Regions from separate parts of the Desulfovibrio sp. 3_1_syn3 genome, predicted to be linked through region 3. Evidence: predicted binding sites of a transcription regulator. Region 3 holds the regulator's gene; each other region holds the start of a gene.

Region 1 (3,274 bases), 1.2 Mb from region 3:
CATCCCATGGGCCGCTGTGGGGCTAAATTTTTTGCACGTTTTTTGCAAGAAATTCCTAAAATGCGTGGAAACAGACAACCGGCGCTCTTAACGCTTGCGCCACGGAAAACGGCCTGATATTGGCTGAACAATACGCTGAGTCAGCCAAAGCTCTGCGACAGACGGCTTGCAATTCAGCTACGGCACGGAGAACAACAGTAATTTCGCAGACTGTCGGCCCATGTAACACAGTATTGTTGTTGCTTGTACTCACAGTGCCGTCTGTATACGCACGGTTCGCAGATGCGCCCACAAGCAGCGTTTCCGGGCCGCAACGTTCGGCGACACGAGAAGATATGCCGGATCGAACTTCAATAAAGGTTACTCTATGTTAAGAGTTTGTTTTTCGCTTTGCCTTCTGGCGGCGTTCTGCCTCTCGCAGCCCGTGGTTGCGGGGCATAGCGGCCCCGGCCCGTACAACGGGCAGGGCGAATACAGAATGGGGCGCTACCGAGGCAACGTCCAGGATATAGATGATTGGTTGGAACAGCTTCCCCCGAATCAACAGAACAAAGCCAGAAGAATCATAGATGACGCCCGCCCCCGTGTCCGTGAGCTGCGCGGCCGCATCCGGGAAAAAATGGCGGAACTGGAAAGCCTCAGCTACGACCAGGGAACCTCCCCGGATACCCTGCCCCGCCTGGGCCGGGAATTGCAACAGTTGCGCGACGCCCTGCGGGCCTCCCTGATGGATGTGGACGAGCGCCTGCGCCGTGAAGTGGGCGTTTCGCTGGGGCCGCCCGCCAGCCGGGGCTGCCGGATGAGCCATGCCGGCATTCCCCCGGCGGATGAAGAAGAGTAGAGGTTGTCGCCACGAGCGTCTGATTGCGAAAAATATGTTTTTTCACCGGCTCGCGGGGCTGCGCCGCCCCAAACCTCTACGGGTTCTGTGTGTCTGATTTGGAAAATCAGACACGAGCCCCCATCCGTTCACTAAGAGCATTTCAACTTTGAGAATACACATTCCCAAAGTTTTTAAGACGCTCGCCCTACTCTCAATGTCCGTACGGCGCGCTTAGCGTGCCTGCGGCCATGGCCCTGCGGGCCACCCTTCGGGTCGGTCTCCGGCGCTTAGCTCTGCTGTCGCCATCCGTAAGGCGGCATAGCCGCCAACGGCTGACGCTCGTGGCGGGCGTCTGCTTACGCAGCCACCAGAGCAATTTCAAAGTGAAATTGCTCTAAGAACTCCGGGCTCCGGCGCGGCCGACCGGCCCCCGCCTGATATCTTGTCGGCACGGGGTCGCTTTTTCCACTTCCCGCCCCCCCGTGCCCCTCCGCTTCCGCCTGTGTGAAATATAGTCACCTGTGTAAATTTTATACAACCTGTACGCGCTCTGTATAAAAAACATACGCCCCGCTTTTTATTCTTCCCGCATCAATAGAGGAAAAACTCTATTAAATTATAATAGGTTAGCCGTTTTGTCGAACGTTGGCACGCGCATTGCTATAAGAGGGCATGACGCACGGAACACCGAGCGCCGAGAAAAAATAACCTAACTGCTTGAAAGGTAAGGAGATTATAATGAGAAGTTCCCGTTTCATTCTGCCCGCCCTGCTGGCCGCCGCTCTGACTGGCGGCATACTGGTCACGGACAGCATGGCCCGCTCCCACTACAGCCCTGATTCCGGCTACGGCTGCGAAGGCTGCCCCGGTGGGTACGGCCAAGGATGGAACAGAGGCGCGGCTCTGAGCCCCGAGCAGCAGGAAAAATATACAAAGATCGTGGACGAGTACGCCAAGCGTATGGATCCCCTCCAAGACCAAATTTTCGTAAAACGGCAGGAATTGCGTGCCCTGAGGAACGCTACCAACCCTGATGTCAAAGCTGTACGGGAAACAGCTACGGAACTAACGAAATTAAATAATCAGCTGGGCGCCCTGCACGATGAAATGGCCCAGCGCCTTGAAAAGGAAGTGGGTGAACCCGCAGGCGCAGACACCCGTCCTAATGGATACGGTCCCGGTTACCACATGAGGGGCCACGGTATGGGTTACGGTCACGGCATGGGCTATGGCCACGGTATGGACCAATACTAGTCGACAACAACCTTTAACCTGCTGAATCACCAACTTGTTTATCCGCCGACGGGCGGTCGACATATACGAAAAAAATAAAACAAATTTCCTTGCCGCTCCCAGCCCCCATCAGGAGCGGCAAGGAGAACCCCCCGAAAAACCTCCTCCTTTGAACAGAACCCTCTAACCATCGGAACATCCTCCCTCTCAGCGGCCGCCGGTTGCCCCCGGCGGCCGCCCTTCCTTTTTAAGCATGGCGTCCGCAAGCGGCGCCGCCCGCTACAAATCTACACGGCAAACCCTGTCCATTGCGGCCCCACCGCGCCCAGCCGACGGCCGCATCCACAATTCAGCCCTTTCGCGGCACGCGGCGGCACACGTCCGAGAGACCGGCCGCTCCAAGCAGAAATTCTCCCCCGCCCGAAGGATCAACCATGGCTGCAAAGCCCGCCCGGGAAGCGTGGCCGCCGTGACGCAGCGAAAAACCACGTTTTTCGCAATCAGACACTGGATGCCCGCGCCCTGTTCGCCGAATATTCCGTCCCAACAGGACCTGAGGCCGCCGGAAACGGCAATTGCCCCGCCAACGATGACAGCCGGCGTTGCCGCCGGCTGTCATACTGTCGCAAGGGGAAAAAAACGCGTCGTGCCCCGGAAATCAGGCTTCTTTCATACGGATGATGAGCTCATTGAGCCGCTGGGCTTGCGCGGCAAGGTCGGACACGGCCTTGGAGGCCTCGGCCATGGCCCCGGCGGTCTGTCGGGACATGTCGTTGACCTGGACGATGGACTGGTTGATCTCCTCGCTGGCGGCGGACTGCTCCTCGCTGGCCGTGGCGATGGCGTTGACCTGATCCCCCGTGGCTACCACGGTGGCGACGATCTCTTCCAGGGCCGCGCCGGAGCGGCTGGCCAGCTCATTGGCCTCGCCGATGCGTTCCACGGCGTTGTCCACGCCGGTCATGCTCTTGGCCGTGCTTTCCTGAATAGCCGTGATGGCGTTGCCCACGTCGTTAGTGGAGGCCATGGTCTTTTCGGCCAGTTTGCGTACCTCGTCGGCCACAACGGCGAAACCGCGCCCGGCCTCGCCCGCGCGGGCGGCCTCAATGGCCGCGTTGAGCGCCAGAAGGTTGGTTTGGTCCGCGATGTCCGAAATCACGGCCATAATCCGGCTGATGTCCCGGGCGTGTTCATTGAGCTGGGCCATATCGCCCTTGA
Region 2 (3,274 bases), 380 kb from region 3:
GCGGACCTGTCGTAGGAAAGCGTCGTCACGAGATAGATTTTCGTGTTATATCAAGGAAAACAAGCCCGCTTTAAAGGAGTGTACTCTTATGGTACTCGACTGAAAAAGCGGGCGAAAGTTTGACGCAGAGATAACCGAAAAGATACTCGTGACGGCACTTTCTAGAATTGCATCTTGGAAATTTCCTTATACGCCTCCAACACCTTGCCGCGCACGGCGCTGGTCAGCTTCATGGCCAGGCTGGATTTCTGCATGGTGATCATCAGCTCATGCACGTTCTGGCTACGGCCCGAGGCGAAGTCGTCAATGGCCTGGGCCTTGGCGCTCTGCAGCTCATTGACCTTGTTCAGCGAGCCTTTGATCGTGTCGCCGAAGCTGTTGGACGGCGTGACGGGCGTGTGCTGCTGGTCGGGGTAGCGGATGAAATCGGCCTGCGCGCCGAAAGTCTCCCCTTTGTCCACGCTGTCACGCAGCAGGCTCTGGTCCAGGGTGTGGGAAAACAAGGTCTGTTTGCCCACGGGCATGCCCTGCTTGAGGGAGCCGTCCACCTTGTTGAAGTGCTGCAACGCATCGCTGTAGGCCCGCAAGCCCAGTGCCTGAACGCTCATGACATACTCCTATCGACTGCACGGCCTATGACTTGCCGATTTCCAGAGCCTTGTTGTACATGCCCTTGATGGCTTCCACGGTGGTGACATTGGCTTCGTAATTGCGCTGGGCGCTCATCAGATTGGCCATTTCCTCCACCACATTGATGTCCGGATACGAAACATAGCCCTCGGCGTTGGCGTCGGGATGCCCAGGCTCATAGACCTGCTTGAGCGGGCGCTTGTCCATGGTCACGGCCATGACGCGCACGCCCTTGAGCTCGCGGTCCAGGGCCGAGCGCATGTGCACGGAAAAAGGATCGTCCACGTCCGTTGCCGCCTGCACCACGGTGCGCCGCCGGTAGGGGCCGCCCTGGGGCGTGCGCGTGGTTTTGGCGTTGGCCAGGTTCATGGAGATGGTGTTGATACGGGTGCGGTCCGCCGTCAGTCCGGAAGCGCCGATATCGAGTGCGGTCAGAAAATCCATAACGATCTCCCGGCTAAGCCTGCTTGCCGTCCTGGATTATGGTGGACATGCCTTCGAAGGTTTTGCTCATGATCTGGGTAAGCGCGGTGTATTGCAGCTGGTTCTTGGCGTGCTTGGCCATTTCCTTGTCCAGGCTGACGCGGTCCTCGCCGTGGATCTGGCGCGGCTTGAACTGCTTGGACCATTCAGGGCCGAAATTGTCCGGATTAAAGGCCGCCGGCATATGCCCTTCGCTGGTGGCGCTCATGCGCCCCTTCATGTCCAGGCCCAGCGCGCTTTGCAGTTCTTTTTCAAAAGCCAGCTCGCGCGGCTTGTAGTTGGGCGTTTCCACGTTGGCCAGGTTGCTGGTGATCACGTTCTGCCGCTGCAGCTGCATATCCATGACCCGGCTGACAAGACCGATCTGGCTGTTGAACATACTTTTCATAAAGCCTCCCGCATTCCCGACAGGAATGCCTGCCCCGGAGAAGCAAAGTTTGTTCCACAGTCTGTTTTATGTGCGAATTCAGATAATTGCAGATAAAAAATAAAAGCCGCGCCAAGGTTTTGGCGCGGCCGAAGTTCCTTCGGAACGGGAACAGGATGCGGCGAGAGTCAGGACTCCGGCAAGGGCGTTTTTCCGAACAGGCACATGGCGCCGCTCAGAGGCGCATCTGGGCGTCCGTGACGCCCAGGCCGCGCAGCCGCAGATAGACTTCGGCGCAGGCCTGCGCGTCGGAGGCGGCGTTGTGGTGTTTGAGCGCGATGCCGAAATACTCGCAGACCAGATTGAGTTTTTTGGACGGCAGGGGCAGGCTGCGCCGCGAACCTTTCAGGGTGCAGAGAAAAGGCGCCTCCGGCGCGGGCAGACCGGCGGCACGGCAACAGGCAAGGAGCACGCGCCGGTCAAAGGAGGCGTTGTGCGCCAGCAGAAAATGCGCTCCGCACAATATCGCGCCCGCTTCCGGCCAGGCCTGGGCGAAGGAGGGAGCGTCCCTGAGCATGGGCCAGGTCAGGCCGTGAATTTCCGTAAACAGCACGCGCGCGGACGGCGGCCGCAACAGACGGTAAAAGCAATCCGTAACGCGGCCGTCCTCAATGCGCGCAAGGCCCACAGCGCAGGCGCTGTGGGCCGCATAGCCGGACGTTTCAAAATCAATGGCCACACAGGGGCCGCTCAGTACGCTCATGCCCCGGCGGCAGCGGCACGGGCGGCTTCGGCCAGACGGGCGGCGATATACGCGCGCATGGCCGCGTCGTCCTCATCCAGGTTGAAGCAGCAGGCGTCCTCGCCCATCAGGCCCTCGGGCACGTAATCGCCCTTTTCGTCCGGATCCGTAATCATGTCGGCGTAAAAGCAGACGGACAGCCAGCGGCTTTCCGGTTCGTCGTCCACCACGTCCACCAGCACGAAAAGCTCGCGCTTCCGCTGCGCCTCATGCCGGGCGCGCAGGGAATAACTGATGCCCGGCCGGGCCTTGAAATCCAGGCTCACGCCGGACAGGCCCACGAGAAAGTCCTTGTAGACCACGAAAGCCTCTTTGGCCTTCAACGGATCAGCCTGCCAGTTGTCCAGAAAATCCCGCACGTCCTGCGGGCACACAGCGCTCATATCCACTCCTTGCATTTTAGAACAATTTCATTTTGAAATTGCCCTGCTGACGCGAAAACGGCAGCCGCCACAAAGACCGACCCGACGGGCGGCCCGCAGGGCCGTGCCTGTAGCCCAAAGGGCGTACAGACATCGAGAGCAACGCGGCTTGGATTCCGGCGAAGCGACCGAAGGCAGCCCGAAGGACTTCCCCGTTGCGACAACGGAGCCATACGGGGAGCGACAGCAACGATAACCACGTTTTTCGCCAGAATGCCGACTTTGAAATTTATAAAATTTCAAAGTTACTCTGCTCCAGGCCCGCCGCTCACCGGCTCCACTGCCAGGGCGGCGTGCTCATATTCAGGCCCCAGAGACCACGCCGGTCCACAACGGCCTGATGCTCCTGAATGTACCAGCGGCGGCAGAACATGGCCTTGCACGTCGAACGGTTCACCCAGGCCAGGCCCTCGACCAAAAGCTGGTAATTGACGGATGTTCCGGCAACCTGGACAAGGGCGCTCACCGCGCCCTTGTCGTCCTCGCCCACGCTGTCCACGCCCACCTTGGTGCCCTTGGGCATCAGGCGGAGCAGAAAGTCCCGCGCATCGGGGCCGAAGGGCTGGCTCA
Region 3 (3,274 bases):
GGCGGTCATGGGCGACTTTGGGCGTGTCAGCAGATGAATCCGGATCGGACGGGCTGCGGCAGGGGGGCTGCTGTGACGTGCTCATACGTATACTTCACTGGGAGCCACCGGGCCGATCTTCGTGCGAAGACAGGCCCGGCGGAAAAAGTATGGCGGAACGGCTACAACACGGGATCAATCAGGGCGTAGCCTGTAGTGCGCCGACGGTAAACCACATTGACGCGATTGCTTTCGGCATTGAGAAAGACCAGAAATTCGCTGCCGATGGAATCCAGTTGCATCAGCGCCTCATCCAGGTGCAGCGGCTTTGGCGCGAAGCGGTCCGTGCCCACCACGGTCTGACTTTCCTCGGGCTGGGCTTCCAGATTGTAGGTAAAGACGTCCACATCGGCATTGCGGGCCTTACGGCGTTGTTCCTTGACGCGGGACACCTGACGCTTGATCTGGGCTTCCACCTTGTCGGTCACAAGGTCGATAGCCGCGTACATATCGGAGGTCTGCTCGGTGGCGTTGATATGCAGGCCCTCGCCGGAAACGGTCACTTCGCAACGATGGCGGAATTTATCCACCGTCAGCACGACGCTTACTTCCAGACCCGCGGACTTGCCATAAAACCGCCCCAACTTTTCCATGCGGCGGCGGGCATACTTCTTCAAATGATCGGAGGCCTCAAAATTCTTGAAGGCGAAAGAGATATTCATGCGTTCCTCCTTGGGATTGCAAAGCACCGCTGTGAGATCAGAAGTGCTCCTTACGCCGTGACGACGAGGGAATGTCCAGCGCCGTGCGGTACTTGGCCACCGTACGCCGGGCAATATTCACTTTCAGGCGCTCCTTGAGCATTTCTCCGATGCGTTCGTCACTCAAGGGGGCCTTGGAGTCTTCATCGGCTATGAACTTCTTGATCAGCGCCTTAACGCTTTCCGAGCCGACCTGACTGCCGTCGTCCAGCTCAAGGCCGCTGTTAAAGAAGAACTTCAGCTCAAAAATCCCGTGGGGCGTCGCCACGTATTTGTTGGTAGTGATCCGGCTTACGGTTGATTCGTGCATGCTGATATCATCGGCAATGTCTTTCAGAATCAGCGGAGCCAGTTTGGTGACGCCGTTTTCAAAAAACGGCTGCTGGTGGCGCACAATGCTCTCCACCACCTTGTACAGCGTACGCTGGCGTTGATACAGGCTCTTGATCAGCCAGGAGGCCGAGCGCATTTTTTCCGTACAGTATTCCTTTTCCTTATCCGAGGAAGATCCCATATTCATCTGGCAGAGCGAGGAAAGCTGCAACTGCGGCAAACCGTCTTCATTGAGCAGAATGACGAATTCATCGCCCATCTTGTACACAAAGACATCCGGGCTCACATAGGTGGGTTCGCCGCCGCCGAAACTGGCGCCGGGCAGTGGATCAAGGCTCTGGATGATGTTCAGATATTCCTTGAGTTCCTCCATATCCAGCTTGAACTTGCGCAGCAGAGGCTTGTAGCGCTTGGCCTCCAGATCTTCCAGATGGGACTGGACCAGATCGAGAAGAATGGGATCCCGGTCATAGTTCAGATTTTTCAGCTGGATCAGCAGACACTCGCGCGCGTCGCGCGCGGCCACCCCTATGGGATCAAAAAGCTGCACTCTTTCCAGCACCGCCCGCACCTCGTCGGGCGTGGATGTGGTCATCTCCGCGATTTCTTCCAAGGTGGCCTGCAAATAGCCGGAGGAAGACAGATTGCCGATGATGACCTCGCCGATTTCCTTTTGCGCCTCGGTCAGCATGGAAAGGCGCAGCTGCCAGAGCAGATGCCCTTCCAATGTGGGCTTGGCGGCATAACGGGCTTCCAGAGGAGAAATTTCTTCAGCCGCTTCAAAGTCACGCGGCTGTACTTGGCGCGGAGTGCTGGCGAACTCGCCGAGATAGTCCTCCCACGAGGCATCCTTGGCGAGTTCCTTGTCGTAGACCTCTTCTTCAACGGCCTCCCGGCGCTCTGTCTGGGAGGCCTGATCCGAAGAAGACTCATCACCCGAGAGCTCCTCAAGAAAAGGATTGTCCAGCATCTCCTGCTGCACGGTTTCCAGTAGTTCCACGCGCGAGAGCTGAAGCAGCTTGATGGCCTGCTGTAACTGCGGCGTCATGACCAGTTGCTGAGCCAATTTCAATTGCTGACGAAGTTCCAGTGCCATGTCTGCTCTTTTAGGCTGATAAGCTACAATGTCTGAACGGAGTTCTCATTTACAAAAATTGTGCCATATGCTGAAAAATTATGCAATAGACGGAAGCTGCGAACAAAAAGGGAAAGGCCGCAAGGCTTGCGCCGGGTGGCGGCCCCTACGGAAACCGCAGGGAACCAAGTCTCAGTTACGGCAAAGGGGAGGCCTCAGGCCTCCCCTTTCATACATCACAAGCCAAGCGACAAAACGGCGCTCAGGCTTTGGATTGCTTTTTGGCCGCCTTGATGAATTCGCGGAACAAAGGATGGGCTTCCATGGGGCGGGATTTGAACTCGGGATGGAACTGACAGCCCAGGAACCAAGGATGGTCGGGCAGCTCCATGATTTCCACCAGAGAGTCGTCCGGCGCCGTACCGCTGAAGGCCATGCCCTTCTGGCCCAGAATTTCCTTAAAGGCATTGTTGAACTCATAGCGATGGCGATGCCGTTCGTCCACCATATCCTTTTTGTAGGCTTCGTGGGCCTTGGTGCCGGGCAATACCTTGCAGGGATAGGAACCCAGGCGCATGGTGCCGCCCTTATCGCTGCTGGCGTCGCGTTTTTCCACATTTTTGGTGCGGAAGTCGAACCATTCGGTCATCAAGTAAATAACCTTGTGGTCGGACAGAGGATTGAACTCCTCGGAATTGGCGTCGTCCAGACCGGCCACATGGCGGGCAAATTCAATGACCGCGCATTGCATGCCCAGACAGATACCGAAGAAGGGCACGTGTTTTTCGCGGGCGTAGCGGATAGCCGCGATCTTGCCCTCCACGCCGCGGTAACCGAAGCCGCCGGGCACCAGAATGCCGTCACAGCCCTTGAACACTGAAGCCGCGTTGTGTTCGGTCACATTTTCGGAGTTGACGTAGCGCAACTCCACAGCCACCCGGTTGGCCACGCCGCCGTGGATCAGGGCTTCGTGCAGGCTCTTGTAGGCTTCTTTCAGGTCAACATACTTGCCCACAATGGCAATGGTCACCTTGCCCTGGGGATTGGCGCTGTCGTGAACCAGCTTTTCCCAGGATTCCAGGTGGGCGTTGCGCGCGGGCAGGCGCAGCATGATGGCGACTTTCTG

The links. Region 3 encodes sigma-54, which starts transcription at its own class of promoters, with help from an activator protein. Its sites were predicted from a motif close to CTGGCACGGNNNNTGCTT; they were not measured.
Region 1: the regulator sigma-54 is predicted to act here: its motif matches at 1,469-1,486, upstream of HMPREF0326_RS04635 (Spy/CpxP family protein refolding chaperone).
Region 2: the regulator sigma-54 is predicted to act here: its motif matches at 1,542-1,559, upstream of flgB (flagellar basal body rod protein FlgB).

What each region holds. Positions count from the first base shown of each region.
Region 1 covers NZ_ADDR02000001.1:1,090,437-1,093,710, reverse strand. Annotated here, with positions in the region: gene HMPREF0326_RS04640 (periplasmic heavy metal sensor) at 368-841, shown strand; gene HMPREF0326_RS04635 (Spy/CpxP family protein refolding chaperone) at 1,562-2,077, shown strand; gene HMPREF0326_RS04630 (methyl-accepting chemotaxis protein) at 2,715-3,274, opposite strand, start outside.
Region 2 covers NZ_ADDR02000001.1:2,700,543-2,703,816, forward strand. Annotated here, with positions in the region: gene fliE (flagellar hook-basal body complex protein FliE) at 162-608, opposite strand; gene flgC (flagellar basal body rod protein FlgC) at 634-1,074, opposite strand; gene flgB (flagellar basal body rod protein FlgB) at 1,088-1,501, opposite strand; gene HMPREF0326_RS11300 (3'-5' exonuclease) at 1,716-2,243, opposite strand; gene HMPREF0326_RS11305 (hypothetical protein) at 2,240-2,665, opposite strand; gene HMPREF0326_RS11310 (thermonuclease family protein) at 2,973-3,274, opposite strand, start outside.
Region 3 covers NZ_ADDR02000001.1:2,315,547-2,318,820, reverse strand. Annotated here, with positions in the region: gene rapZ (RNase adapter RapZ) at 1-85, opposite strand, end outside; gene hpf (ribosome hibernation-promoting factor, HPF/YfiA family) at 162-701, opposite strand; gene rpoN (RNA polymerase factor sigma-54) at 739-2,169, opposite strand; gene HMPREF0326_RS09720 (CTP synthase) at 2,411-3,274, opposite strand, start outside.